Regions from separate parts of the Priestia sp. SRI_019 genome, predicted to be linked through region 3. Evidence: predicted binding sites of a transcription regulator. Region 3 holds the regulator's gene; each other region holds the start of a gene.
The links. Region 3 encodes LexA, which represses DNA repair genes until DNA is damaged. Its sites were predicted from a motif close to CGAACATATGTTCG; they were not measured.

Region 1: a site for LexA is predicted at 1,161-1,174, ahead of AC2YJL_RS25760 (Y-family DNA polymerase). Genes of this name have one in related genera too.
Region 2: a site for LexA is predicted at 1,250-1,263, ahead of AC2YJL_RS13685 (YolD-like family protein). Genes of this name have one in related genera too.
Region 4: a site for LexA is predicted at 1,226-1,239, ahead of AC2YJL_RS08455 (YolD-like family protein). Genes of this name have one in related genera too.

The regions. Positions count from the first base shown of each region.
Region 1 is NZ_JBYCZN010000010.1:9,765-12,956, forward strand. Features, by position in the region: gene AC2YJL_RS25755 (N-6 DNA methylase) at 1-825, opposite strand, end outside; gene AC2YJL_RS25760 (Y-family DNA polymerase) at 1,218-2,483, shown strand; gene AC2YJL_RS25765 (YolD-like family protein) at 2,503-2,838, shown strand; gene AC2YJL_RS25770 (siderophore biosynthesis protein) at 2,894-3,192, shown strand, end outside.
Region 2 is NZ_JBYCZN010000002.1:663,853-667,044, forward strand. Features, by position in the region: gene AC2YJL_RS13675 (DeoR/GlpR family DNA-binding transcription regulator) at 1-221, opposite strand, end outside; gene AC2YJL_RS13680 (hypothetical protein) at 603-743, opposite strand; gene AC2YJL_RS13685 (YolD-like family protein) at 866-1,219, opposite strand; gene AC2YJL_RS13690 (YitT family protein) at 1,468-2,307, shown strand; gene AC2YJL_RS13695 (ABC transporter permease) at 2,339-3,073, opposite strand; gene AC2YJL_RS13700 (ABC transporter permease) at 3,074-3,192, opposite strand, start outside.
Region 3 is NZ_JBYCZN010000001.1:805,129-808,320, forward strand. Features, by position in the region: gene AC2YJL_RS04095 (magnesium transporter CorA family protein) at 1-742, opposite strand, end outside; gene lexA (transcriptional repressor LexA) at 955-1,572, opposite strand; gene yneA (cell division suppressor protein YneA) at 1,719-2,048, shown strand; gene AC2YJL_RS04110 (YneB family resolvase-like protein) at 2,102-2,770, shown strand; gene AC2YJL_RS04115 (DUF896 domain-containing protein) at 2,840-3,070, shown strand.
Region 4 is NZ_JBYCZN010000001.1:1,548,221-1,551,412, reverse strand. Features, by position in the region: gene AC2YJL_RS08460 (assimilatory sulfite reductase (NADPH) flavoprotein subunit) at 1-744, opposite strand, end outside; gene AC2YJL_RS08455 (YolD-like family protein) at 1,365-1,547, shown strand; gene AC2YJL_RS08450 (hypothetical protein) at 1,573-1,725, shown strand; gene AC2YJL_RS08445 (MDR family MFS transporter) at 1,760-3,192, opposite strand, start outside.

The sequences.
Region 1 (3,192 bases), on a different contig from region 3:
AAAATATTGATCATGGACTCTGTAACTATAGGCTTTGTAACTGTCCGATGTTTGTAAATTGTACGGTATATGTGTAATAATTTTGTCAAATTTCCTATGATATTTTTCAATTATATTTTCCAAGTTAGATGTTGAATCCCCTAGAAACAAATCTACAGGGTGTGAATCCATTAAGTTAAATAACATGCTCGAAATATTAAGGGAAAAAGGGTTAATATCTTGTCCAATAATATTCCCGTTATAATATTTGATATCAGAAACACTACTAAATAATAGCCCGCCTGTACCTACATATGGGTCTAGGATATTATCATTTTCTTTAATCTGCACAATCCCTGACATTATTTTTGAAATGGTTTCATCCGTTAAATCATATTCATTTTTTTTAAGCGACAATAATTTTGACATGATTCTATAAAAAAGCTCGGCCAATAAACCTATATCATATACTTCTCTTAAGACATCATGATTATCTAAAAATCTGATTATTTCCTCAATTGTATATAGCGTCTGTGGGTTATTAAATTTTTCAATATTAATTCTATAATGAGTATCCTGTTTATAAGGGTTTTCAGAAAAATACATAATTTCTTCAAATATGTATTCTATTTCCTCTATTCTTCTTAATCTATATGAACTAACTAGACGATCCCATTTATCTACGTATTCTTTTCTAGTAATGCTTTTAAATCTCAAAAAAATAATTTTAAGTATAACATTAGTACCTTCAGGATCATTCTTTAGATAATGATTTCCTCTTATGATCTCAAATATATAATCAAATTCTCTTTGTAACTGATTTAAATAAAGTTCTTTGTTATCCATATGGAACCTTCTTTCCATAGTAACTGTTCTGATAAAGATTGTATGATTCAATAAATAATTAAACGATATTTACACTATTTGTTTATTTCAAAATTTCCCCACAATTGTTTATAGCATCAAAAATACTGATAAATTAATTATCTGAGAATTTTTTCTTTTTTAGTTCTATTATACCATTTAATTTGCATCATACTATCTGTTTCAAGAGTTATTTTCATTTTATTGTTCTGGAACCAAATTTTCTATCATACGAGCATTTATTCTTTTATCTTTAGTCATTCCATATACCATTAAATAGCAATAATCGGGAAAAGGAATGATATTCCATTGAATAAAGAACGTTTGTTCGTATATAATAAAGAACAAACGTTCTTTATTGAGGAGTTATTCCAATGGATTATGGGCAGCTACCAAACAGAGTCATTATTTGCATAGACATGAAAGCGTTCTTTGCTTCGGTTTCCTCTGTCATACGGGGTTTAAATCCTTTGAAAACAAGGCTTGCGGTTGTAGGGGATGTCAAACGGTCGGGATCTGTTGTGTTAGCTGCCACACCCTTATTAAAGAAAGAAGGGATCAAAACAGGAAGTCGCCTCTTTGAAATTCCTAAAAGGAAAGATATCCATGTGGTGAATCCATCAATGGAGAGATATATCAAGGCTTCGAACTATATTTCTAGTTTGGTGTTACAGTATGTTGCTCCTGAAGACTTTCATGCATATAGCATTGATGAGTTGTTTATTGACGCTACAGCTTCCTTGCACTTATTTGCCCGAACACCGGAGGAGCTAGCTCATCGAATACTTAATGAGATCTATCGCAAAACAAGACTGACAGCTACGGCAGGAATCGGTCCTAATCTCTTACTGGCTAAAGTCAGCTTAGATCATGAAGCGAAGCACAGCCCAACAGGGGTTGCTTATTGGCGATATGAGGATATTCCCTTTAAGTTATGGTCAATTCATCCGATGAAGGATTTCTGGGGAATCTCGTCAGCTACAGAAAGACGATTAAACCGTTTAGGCATCTATACCATAAAAGAACTCGCTCTTTCTTCGAAAGAGATGTTACAAAAAGAATTTGGCATCATGGGCGAAGAATTGCACCAACATGCCAATGGAATTGATTTTAGTCGTATTTCCGATGTGTACATCCCTAGTTCCCGTTCCTTTGGGAAAAGTCAGATTCTCTTTCGAGATTATACAAGCCGAAAAGAAGTGGAATTATTGCTATTGGAGCTATTAGACGATGTGTGTTTTCGTTTACGCATGCATCAAGTGGTGGCCCAAACGGTTCATTTATCGATTGGCTACAGCAAACAAACAGGTGGCGGCTTCTCAAGACAAAAGAAAATGGGGCGAGCTTCAAACTTAAGCCAAGATATTTTCCCTTATTGTTTAACCATTTTACATAATTTTGATAACGGAATGCCGATTCGCTCCATTGGGATTTCCTTATCCAACACAAGCATTGAAGAAGAGGAGCAAATGAGCTTATTTGAGGATATCGATCAGCGTGAAAGAGCCTATGCTCTTGCCAAAACGATAGATGAAATTCGGCTGCGCTATGGGAAGAATAGTGTTCTACGGGCTTCAAGTCATCTGGATCATTCAACAGCTCGTTACCGAAATGGCCTTATAGGAGGTCATAAAGCATAGAACAGAGGAGGAGGATATCATGAATCATGATAGAGGAATGAAAAAATGGAGAGCTTTCGCAAGTATGCCTGAGCAATACATTGGATTACAGGAAGTCATAAACAAACAACTAGAAGTATCTAAACCTCTTTTAACGGAAGAGCAAATGGAACAAATTAATTTCACCTTGATTGAAGCCTTACATAAAAATAAACAAGTGTACCTTACATATTATAAGCAAGGCCAATGTATAACAGAGACAGGATTCATTCAGTTTGTTGATTCCCTGGGGGATATCTTTATTTTCATCGATGAAGTATTTGAATTAAAAAATAAAATGAGGTTAAGTGAGCTGATTGATGTTCGATTCGTGTAAAATTAAAGTAGATTGGTGAACTATTTATAAATTTGTTGAGTAAGGAGGAAGAATGATGAACATTCCTAAACAATTTATTAAACCATTTCCTTCATACGAAGATGTGTTTTACGATAACTTGGAACAGCATAAAAAACATTTTTTACCTATTTGTTCTATCAACCTACAATGTATTGAACCTGAATGGGACGAGTGGCTACATATTGTATCAGCGAAGGAAATTCATGAAGGGTGTGTAGGTGAGTTTACTCAACCGTTTCATACGAATTTTACGAAAGAAGATACGTTGGGTTTTGATGTTATTGACGGAAAATATAAATTTGAAGCAGACTGGCAGTACTTCGAAATTGAGCA
Region 2 (3,192 bases), on a different contig from region 3:
TTAGCAGATTTTTCGATAACGCTCAGTTCGATTCGTTTACTGCGAATAAGCGAAGCGCCACCGTGAACACGTTTGAGCATTTGCTCTTCTTCTAGTTGACTTAAGTCTCTTCTAATGGTGGATTCCGAAGCGCCTGTAACTTCGATAAACTCTTGCACTTTTACAAGTTCTTTCTCTTTTAAAAGTTTTAAGATTAGTTGATGTCTCTCCGGCGTTAACATGTTCTAGCTCCTTTTTCAAAAAAGCGTTTTCATTTATTTCATGTACTTACTTTATCACGGTTTACATTCAAAATCAATCATAAAAAATCAAAAACATTCATTTTTTTAATTACAAAATAAAGTTTTTTGAACGAACAATTAAATTTGCATTTGGTTTAATAATAGTTACTACAAAAGGAAATATGCTGGTAATTCAAGAATTTGTCTACTTTTCTCATTATATGTAAAGGTTTTCTTCTACTCAATTAGCTATGACTGTTTTTGACTATTTCTTGACCGATTGAATTTTTCTGACTGAATCAGCCATAGCTTGTCCTGATTTCGTAAAAGCCTACACACCAAAAAAGTTGTCCACCTTTTTGGACAACTCAAAGTGACCCATCATTTAAATAAAAACAGAAGCATATATAATATGGAAGCAAGGGCAGAAGAAATAGCTAAACTTGAGATAAAACGAACGAGTCTTTTCTTAATGAACTGCGTTAATTCGATTTCTCTTACTTGAGTTTTTTCATTTTGCATACAATGATCCCTTCTTTAATTAAAATTTCCTAGTAGCTAGAAGTTACTACTCGCAGAATATGCTTTTATGTATTGTATGCATGCGTTAAAAAAAAGATACAAAACGAACAAAAAAGCTACTCTTAGCTAGAGTAGCTTTCATCTTTCCATACATCTGCTTCAATTACTGCATCCGCTCGAATCGAATATGTATAACAAGGGCCTGTAACCATCAGCGTATTCGACTGCAGCGAGACTTTATCAATCGTCACTCGTTCATACCTTTGAATATGTCCTGCTTCATAGACGTGAAGCGTTACTGGATGATGCTCCGAGTAACTGTTCATAATGACATTTTCAATATGCTCAATCTTTTCTTTTTTCAACCCTAAGGACTGCTTATGCGCATCGGGACTGTACATTTTCTTCATTTTCTCTAAATGCTCGGGCATTACTAACTTCGCATACTGTTTTAATTCATCTTGATACACGTTCATTCTCCCCCTTGACTCTTGCTTCTATTTTACCGAACGAACATTCTCATTGCAAAACTTTTTAATCAAAATAAAAGCAAACAATTCATTTTTTCATATTAGATAAAAACTGTCAAAAGATTTTATGATGATAGCAGAAACTGATTTTTTTAAAAATAATAATATCTCATCTTTAATTCGGTCTCTAGAGTTGGTATAATACATTGTCATGACTGTGTTTTCGGAGTTTTTGATGATTGGAGGTAACGTTCATGATTAATAAAATAAAAGAAATTATCCTTATTATTCTAGGAAGCCTTATTTTTGCACTTGCCATTAATTACTTTGCTATTCCAAATGAATTAGCAGAAGGCGGCGTAACCGGTGTAACAATGATTACCTATTATGTATTAGGCTGGTCTCCGGGTATCACAAACTTTATATTAAACGGTTTGCTGGTACTAATCGGATACAAATTGCTTCACAAACGTGTGATTGCTTACACAATTATATGTATTGTTTTCACATCTCTATTCCTACATATAACTGAAGGACTGGGAAATCCTCTTGATGATACGCTGCTGGGGGCTATTTTTGCTGGTATTTTAGCTGGTGTAGGACTCGGACTTGTGTTTAGAGGAGGCGGAACTTCCGGAGGCTCTGCAGTTATTGCCCGCTTAGCTAATCAATATCTAGACTGGAATATTAGCAAAACGATGCTGGCAATTGATTTATTGGTTGTAGCAAGCGCCTATTTTGTCATCGGAGGAGAAAAGACGATGTATACGGTTATTTCTCTTTACATCGGAACGAAAGTGCTTGATTATATCATTGAAGGACTCAATCCTCGCAAAGCAATTACTATTATTTCACACCGTTCCGCTGAAGTGGCCGAACAAGTTAATAAAAAGATGCAGCGAGGAGTCACTGTTTTTTCCGCTCATGGAAGCTATACAAAAGAAGCAAAAGACGTATTGTACGTAGTTGTGAACAAACAAGAACTGCTAGAATTAAAACGCATTATTCATAAAGTCGACGAACAGGCTTTTGTGGTTGTCCACGATGTGCGCGACGTATTTGGAGTAGGCTTTACTATTCCAAAAGCCAGCTGAAAACCCGCTGTAAAAAAGCGGGTTTTTTCTATTATATATGTTTGCGCTGAAAATACAGTAAACCTGCTGCTCCAAAAAGCAGAAAGCTGCTTATAACAACCACTAAGAAATTCTGTGTAGTCAGCATCAACCCCCATGATGCTTTTCCGTTTACACCTAACATTCCATACATTGGCTGAGTCCATGGGTACCAGGGGCCAAATCGTTCAGAATTAGCAACGAATAAATTCGGTAGTGTTAAAATGACGTTGACTGTCAAAGATGCTCCAAAGCTAGAACATGCCATTGACACAGCTAGCATAAACGCAAGAATGGGCAACACCGCAACCCATCCGCCTAGCATATTTCCAGCTATCATCTTTAATGGCACAGCGCTCGGATAGTCTTTTAACATGCTAACTCCTAATAAAACAACAAATACAAGCACTTGAAGAATTCCCATGAAAGCTGCTGCTGTAATCAATTTTGCTCCGTATACCGATGTCCTTGTCACAGGAAGAGATAATAATTGCTTCCACCCTCCCGCTTCGTGTTCATACCGACAGATGAAGGATGTTACTAACCCGCCAATTAACGGATAAAACAGCAATCCGTGAACATTGGCAATCAAGGCATCTGCCATTGCCCATTTCATTCTCCCGCTTGGCATTGCCTGATCACCTACAAAAAGGATAATAGCGATTAGAATAGGACTCACAAAAAGGTACGTCCAGGCTTTTGTTTTAAACAATTTAAACGATTCTATCTTACATAATTGCAAAAACATTTAGGCCACATCCTTTTTGATAAAGTGCAAGGCGCCTGCAGCATATAAGAAAATACCGATAATTACACCTGCTATCATGTACATATTCCGATAGTCAGAAAACGCTAACATTGGCCATT
Region 3 (3,192 bases):
GCGTATAGCTATTTAGCTGCCCAGTACGAAATAAAGTTGTGGAATTAATTTCTTGCTCTTGATTTACCGTTACATAACTTAACACAAACATCCGTTCATCGATAAAATAAGGAAGGCTCCCAACGTGCTGTTCACGCGTGGCTTCTTTCTTGATGTGTTCGTTCAAAAATGGCGCAAGCTGTGAAAAAATATAATCTTGCACTTTGCTATAGCGATGATGTTCATAGGTAATGGTGGATCCGTGCTCTTCAGCAAGCTTCGGTTCTAATACACGAAAATGATTCATGAATTCTAAAATATCATCATAGGTGTAATGATTATGGCTCATCTCAGTGCGAATGGTCATGACGCCAATTTCAAAAGGACATAAAAAAACATCCACAGACAGCACGTTGCTAGACACGGTGGTGGAGGAAGTGTGTAACGTAATGGTATGGTCTATTTTTTTTGAAAATCGAAGCAGCCCTTCTTTTTCGCACGAGTCAGGGAATAGAATACATTCAATGTAAGGAAGAAAATATTGATCCAGGCTATCATGAGATACGTAATACTGTTCTCCGTAGTATTCTTTTTCTAAATGTTTGTTTTGAATGGAAAAAAAATCGAACAAATTTTCTTTCAGTGCATGAACAAGCTGCTCTTTATTTTTTCGATCAAAGGAAAAAGGAAAAAGAAACATGTTCATTGCTTTGGTAGGTACAATGGTTTGAAATGGTTCTGTTTTCCTTGGTGTATTGGTCATAAACTACATCCTTCTTATGGTCGGTTGTATTTCCTTGTAAGAGTCGCGGAAATGCAGATAGAAAGTAAAAGGTGAAACAAGCTTTACAAAAACCGTTCTACCTGCCTGCGGTGATTCAACGTATCATTTATAATATGCCAATTTTTTTAGAAAACAAACGTAAAAAAAACCAACTAACATCATGATTAGTTGGTTTTACATACAGTGTCTGATTAGTGAATCGTGCGATATACACCAGTTACTTTTCCTAAAATCGTTACGTGGCGAAGAATAATAGGCGCCATCGTTGAATTTTCAGGCTGTAAACGAACGAAATTTTCTTCTTTAAAGAAACGTTTTACCGTTGCTTCGTTGTCCTCGGTCATAGCGACCACAATATCTCCATTATTAGCTGTTTGCTGCTGACGTACGATTACCATATCGCCATCTAGAATACCAGCTTCAATCATACTTTCTCCCATAATTTCAAGCATAAATACATGATCATCTGGAGAAACGAATTTATCTGGAAGAGGGAAATATTCTTCCACATTTTCAACGGCTGTTATAGGAAGACCCGCTGTTACTTTACCGATGACAGGAACATTAATGACATTGCTTTTAGGGATGTTTACTTCATCTAGCTGAAGAACTTCGATTGCTCTTGGTTTTGTTGGATCTCTGCGAATTAACCCTTTGCTTTCTAAACGAGCTAAATGCCCGTGTACAGTGGAGCTAGAGGCTAATCCTACCGCTTCCCCAATCTCGCGAACAGAAGGCGGATAGCCTTTTAATTTTACTTCGTGCTTAATAAAATCTAGTATGTCTTGTTGACGTTTTGATAGCTTCATATTTTTCACCTCGATTTTAGCTATTCTTTAGGTGAATTATACCACGTGGTGTGTCAATATACAAACATAAGTTCGAAGAATTCCATTGACAGAAACAAATGTTCTCAATAAAATAAGAACATATATTCTGATAGGGGGATCATAATATGCAACAATTCTTACATTCTATGAAACATTACGCTATTTTTTTTGCAGTTATCGCTGCACTTACATATGTATTGACGCTGGTTTTAGGAGCGGATAAAGTAGATTTAGACAAATATTCAACGGTTACTATTACAAAAGGAGATACGCTTTGGGACTTGTCCAACAAGTATCATAATCACCATCATTTGACCACCAATGAATTTGTCAAATGGGTTGAAGACGTTAATGATTTAAACTCAGATACTGCCCAGTCTTTATCTCCTGGAGATAAATTATATATTCCTGTTTTAAAAAATGAGTTACATAATCAAGTGGCAATTGAACAGTAGTGTGTAACGGCCGTTCCTGAATATTGTTAGAAGCCGAAAAGGTCGTGATAAAAGTGGACGCCATTATTTATTGCCGTGTCAGTACGGATAAAAAAACCCAAGAAACATCTTTACAGCGCCAGCAAGAAGAATTAAAAAAGCTTGCTAATCTTCATCATCTAGAGGTGAAAAAAGTCGTGATGGAAAAAGCAAGCGGATATGATGTAGACAGAGAGGGTATTTTGGATGTTCTTCATACAATGAAAGAAGAGAAAATATCCGTGCTGCTCATTCAAGACGAAACACGATTAGGCAGAGGAAATGCCCGAATTGCGCTGCTTCATGCTTTTCATAAAGAAAATGCTACCATCTATACGATTAGTCATCAAGGTCAGCTTCAGCTTTCAGAATCTGATTCAATGGTGTTAGATATTATTAGCTTAGTGGAAGAGCATCAGCGGAAATTACATAATGCTAAAATTAAAAGAGGAATGAAAAGAGCCGTAGAAAACGGTTATCGTCCGCAGAAAAATTTAAAAAATCAAGGAGTTAACTCGGGAAGAGAAAAAAAAGAAGCGCCGATTGAAGAAATTGTCCGCCTTCGTCATAACGGCTTAACCTTTGCTGAAATTTCAGTTACGCTAAAAGGTTTTGGTTATAATATTTCAAAAGCGACGGTACATCGCCGCTATCAAGAGTACCAAGAGAGTGCTCAATCTCTTGATAAAACGAAAGAGATTTAGTAAGATGACTACATGTTGCCGGAGCGGTTCGGTAATTTTAATTATTGATTATAAGGAGATAGGTTTTATATGCTATCAAAAGATAAACTTGCTCGTATTAATGCTCTTTCAAAAAAGGCAAAGGCTGAAGGGCTGACAGAATCTGAAGCGAAAGAACAGCAAGAGCTACGTCAGGAATATTTAAAAGTTTTCCGACAATCTATGACAAATCACCTTCATACGATTAAAGTTGTGGACGAAGAAGGTAAAGATGTTACGCCTAAGAAGTTAAAAGAGAGTAAAAAGAAGCGTCTTCACTAAGACGTTCTAGTAAAACTAGAGGGAGTGTTCCCTCTAGTTTTTTGTATATTTTTAATAAGGGGCACAAAAACTGTAAAAGTGGAAATTTTTTTGGTTCAAGTATTGTACAAATAAGCAAATCA
Region 4 (3,192 bases), 740 kb from region 3:
GTTTAAGTTTAAGTTCTCAAGCACTTCTGCTTTAAAAGGATTTGTTCTTGAATATGGTGAAGTTCCTGCAGGAGCTTCCGCTGGAACAGCTGCCGAAGCGCTGTGTCCTTTCGCTTCGCTTAATCCGTCAATAACACCTTTAAGCCATTTATTCGCGGGCTCTTCAAAATCTAAATCACAGTCAACGCGCGGATACAGTCTTTCACCGCCAAGTTCCGCTAAGCGCACATCAAATTCTTTTCCTGTTTGACAGAAAAATTCGTATGAGCTGTCTCCAAGCGATAAGACAGAGAAACGGAAGTTCTCAAGTTTTGGCGCTCGACGGCCGTGAAGAAATTCATGGAAAGATAGCGCATTATCAGGCGGCTCTCCTTCTCCATGTGTACTTACGACAATTAATAAATTTTCAAGTTTCTTTAAATTATTTGGTTTGAAATCATTCATAGAAGATACAGTTACATTAAAACCTTTTGCTTCAAGCGTTTTGCCTGTATTTTCAGCAAGTCCTTGAGCATTTCCTGTTTGTGATCCGTAAAGAATCGTTACGTCTTTTGAAACCTTCTGTTTCGTTTGATCAGGCGCTGCTGTAGAAACGTCTGGCGTTCCTTCGGCAGACGTAGATTGAGATGCTGTTAAATAACCGCTCAACCACATTTGTTGTGCTTCTGTTAATGTCGGCAGAAGGCGATTAAGCAAATCTGCTTGTTCTTGATTAAAAGGGCTGTTTACTACCTTAAGTTGCAACACTGTCCACCTCACAAAAATATATAATTTAAATATGTATGCTTTTACGAATCATCTTCAACAACATTTAATACCTGTGTCTAATTAATCAATGATGTTTCCCTTCATACATTATTATTCCTATAGATTATATCAAATTTAATTATATAAATCATTAGAAAATTCTTATCAAATTCGTCTACCTGCATTTTATCGGAGAAGAATAAATTAGTAAAATACATATAATTGATAACTAGTATTAAGATGATTAATAATTGAAGCTGTCATTACGTTTTTTATAAATGCAGTTACTTCCATATTTGTTCATTCTACATCCTTCACATGAATATGAATATTTTGTAATTTTTAGAGAAGTTTTGTAGAAACGGTTTTCTTTCTCATCAGAATGTTACATAATAAATGTAACATTAATCCTTTTAAAAAACACTATACGGAAAAGACAGTATATTCTGAAACTTAGGACAGTTTATAGATGAGCTAGCAACCTTTTATTCGATCTATTCATACACGTTAGAGAATATAAAGGGAAGCTTTTGCAGTACATACAATTCCCTTTTGCTCATCTCAAATGAAAGGACTGGCTTTTAAATCAGGTAATCTTTTTTAAGGAGGCTTCTTAAATGTTTTTACGAGAATTAACGAAAAGTGGGACGATAACTGTTTCTTACTATAAAGATGGAACGTTGCAAACGTGCAAAGGCCGCGTGCACAACTTAAATCTCCATCAGCAAATTCTATCCGTAAAAGACGAAAATGAAGCCGTTGTTTCCCTTTTGCTTTCTGATATTAAATCCATTCATTAGTATGTAAAATTAAGGAGGAATTACCATGTGGAAAGATAATAAGCAAGCGCTTACAGATTTTGTGTCAGAAGATAGGTTTGAACTGAACTTATATTTAACGTATTTACTTGATCAAATTTCGTATGACACGTCTAAACAATCCCCTTTTCTTCGTAAGCCTAATGAAACCACTAGTTGATATAGAAAAAAGCGCACAAATTTGTGCGCTTTTTTTAATGTGATGGCTCTACTTCAGCAATGCCTTCTTCTGGTTTTTCTTCGGCTTTTTTATTTGAAAGGTTGATCTGCCTTAAGAATAATGTGCATACCGCCCCTAAAACAATAAAAGCTAAGCCCATGAAAAAGACGCTGTGCAATGCGCTCATTAGCGAGGTCTTCAAAATTGGCACAATGCTGTCTGAAAGCACAGCTGGAATACTCTTTAGCGCCTCAGGGCTAAACAGCATCTGCAGCACACTTTCAGGATTCGTATCAATTGCTTTTTTAAATCCGTCTGCAAAAGCACTTGCTTGAGCAGGCAATGTGTTTAAATATGGAACGAGTTTGTCAGTAAGAAGTGTACCTGATTTTGCATTCATTACCGCTCCTAAAATGGTAATACCGAACGTTCCTCCGATTGAACGGAAAAATTGACTTGATGATGTAACCACACCGAGCTCTTCTTTTGAAAAGCTTTCTTGAAGAGCAAGCGTTAAAATTGGCATCACAAGACCCATTCCTAAACCGATTATGGCCATATAAGAAGTGGCAACAAGCTTGCTAGTACGAAGGTCTAAAGTTGTTAATAAAAAGAACCCTCCTGCCATAATAAGCATACCCGTTACGATTTGAGGTTTGATTCCAACTTTATAAACAAGCTGCCCTCCAATAATACTCGTTACGATCATTGAAATCATCATCGGCGTCATAATGGTACCTGATTCCGAGGCACTGACTCCAACGATTCCTTGCATAAAGAACGGAACAAACGTAATGGCTCCGAACATGCCGATGCTCATAAAAAAGCCAATGATATTTAAAAGCGTAAACGTTCGATTCTTAAATAAATACATCGGAAGAATCGGCTCTTTTGCTTTCGTTTCCACAATAATAAAGCTTATGATCCCAACAACAGCAAGTGTAAATAGACTAACAATTTGCCAAGAGTTCCAGTCATAGTCTTTTCCTCCAAAGCTTAGGGCCAGAAGCAAGCTCACTACTCCGATAACCATTGTGAACATACCGGCTACATCGAATTTCACAGGTCCCGTATGTTTCTTTCCTTGAAGTCCCAGTGCAATAAAAACGGTAGCGAGTATCCCTACCGGCAAGTTGATGTAAAACACCCATTTCCAGTTCAGTGAATCAACAATCCATCCGCCAATTTGTGGACCGATGACAGAAGCAAGACCGTAAATTCCTCCGAATACTCCTTGAAACTTTGCTCGTTCTTTTCCTGTAAATAAATCACCAATTACAATCATTGCCATCGGCATCATAACGCCGCCGCCAATTCCTTGTAATGCACGGAATAAAATAAGCTCTGTCATATTATTTGCCATTCCACATAAAGCAGAAGCAACCATAAAAATAATAAGTCCTGTAACATAAATTACTCTGCGTCCTACTAAATCAGCGAGCTTCCCTGCAATCGGAACAACCGTTG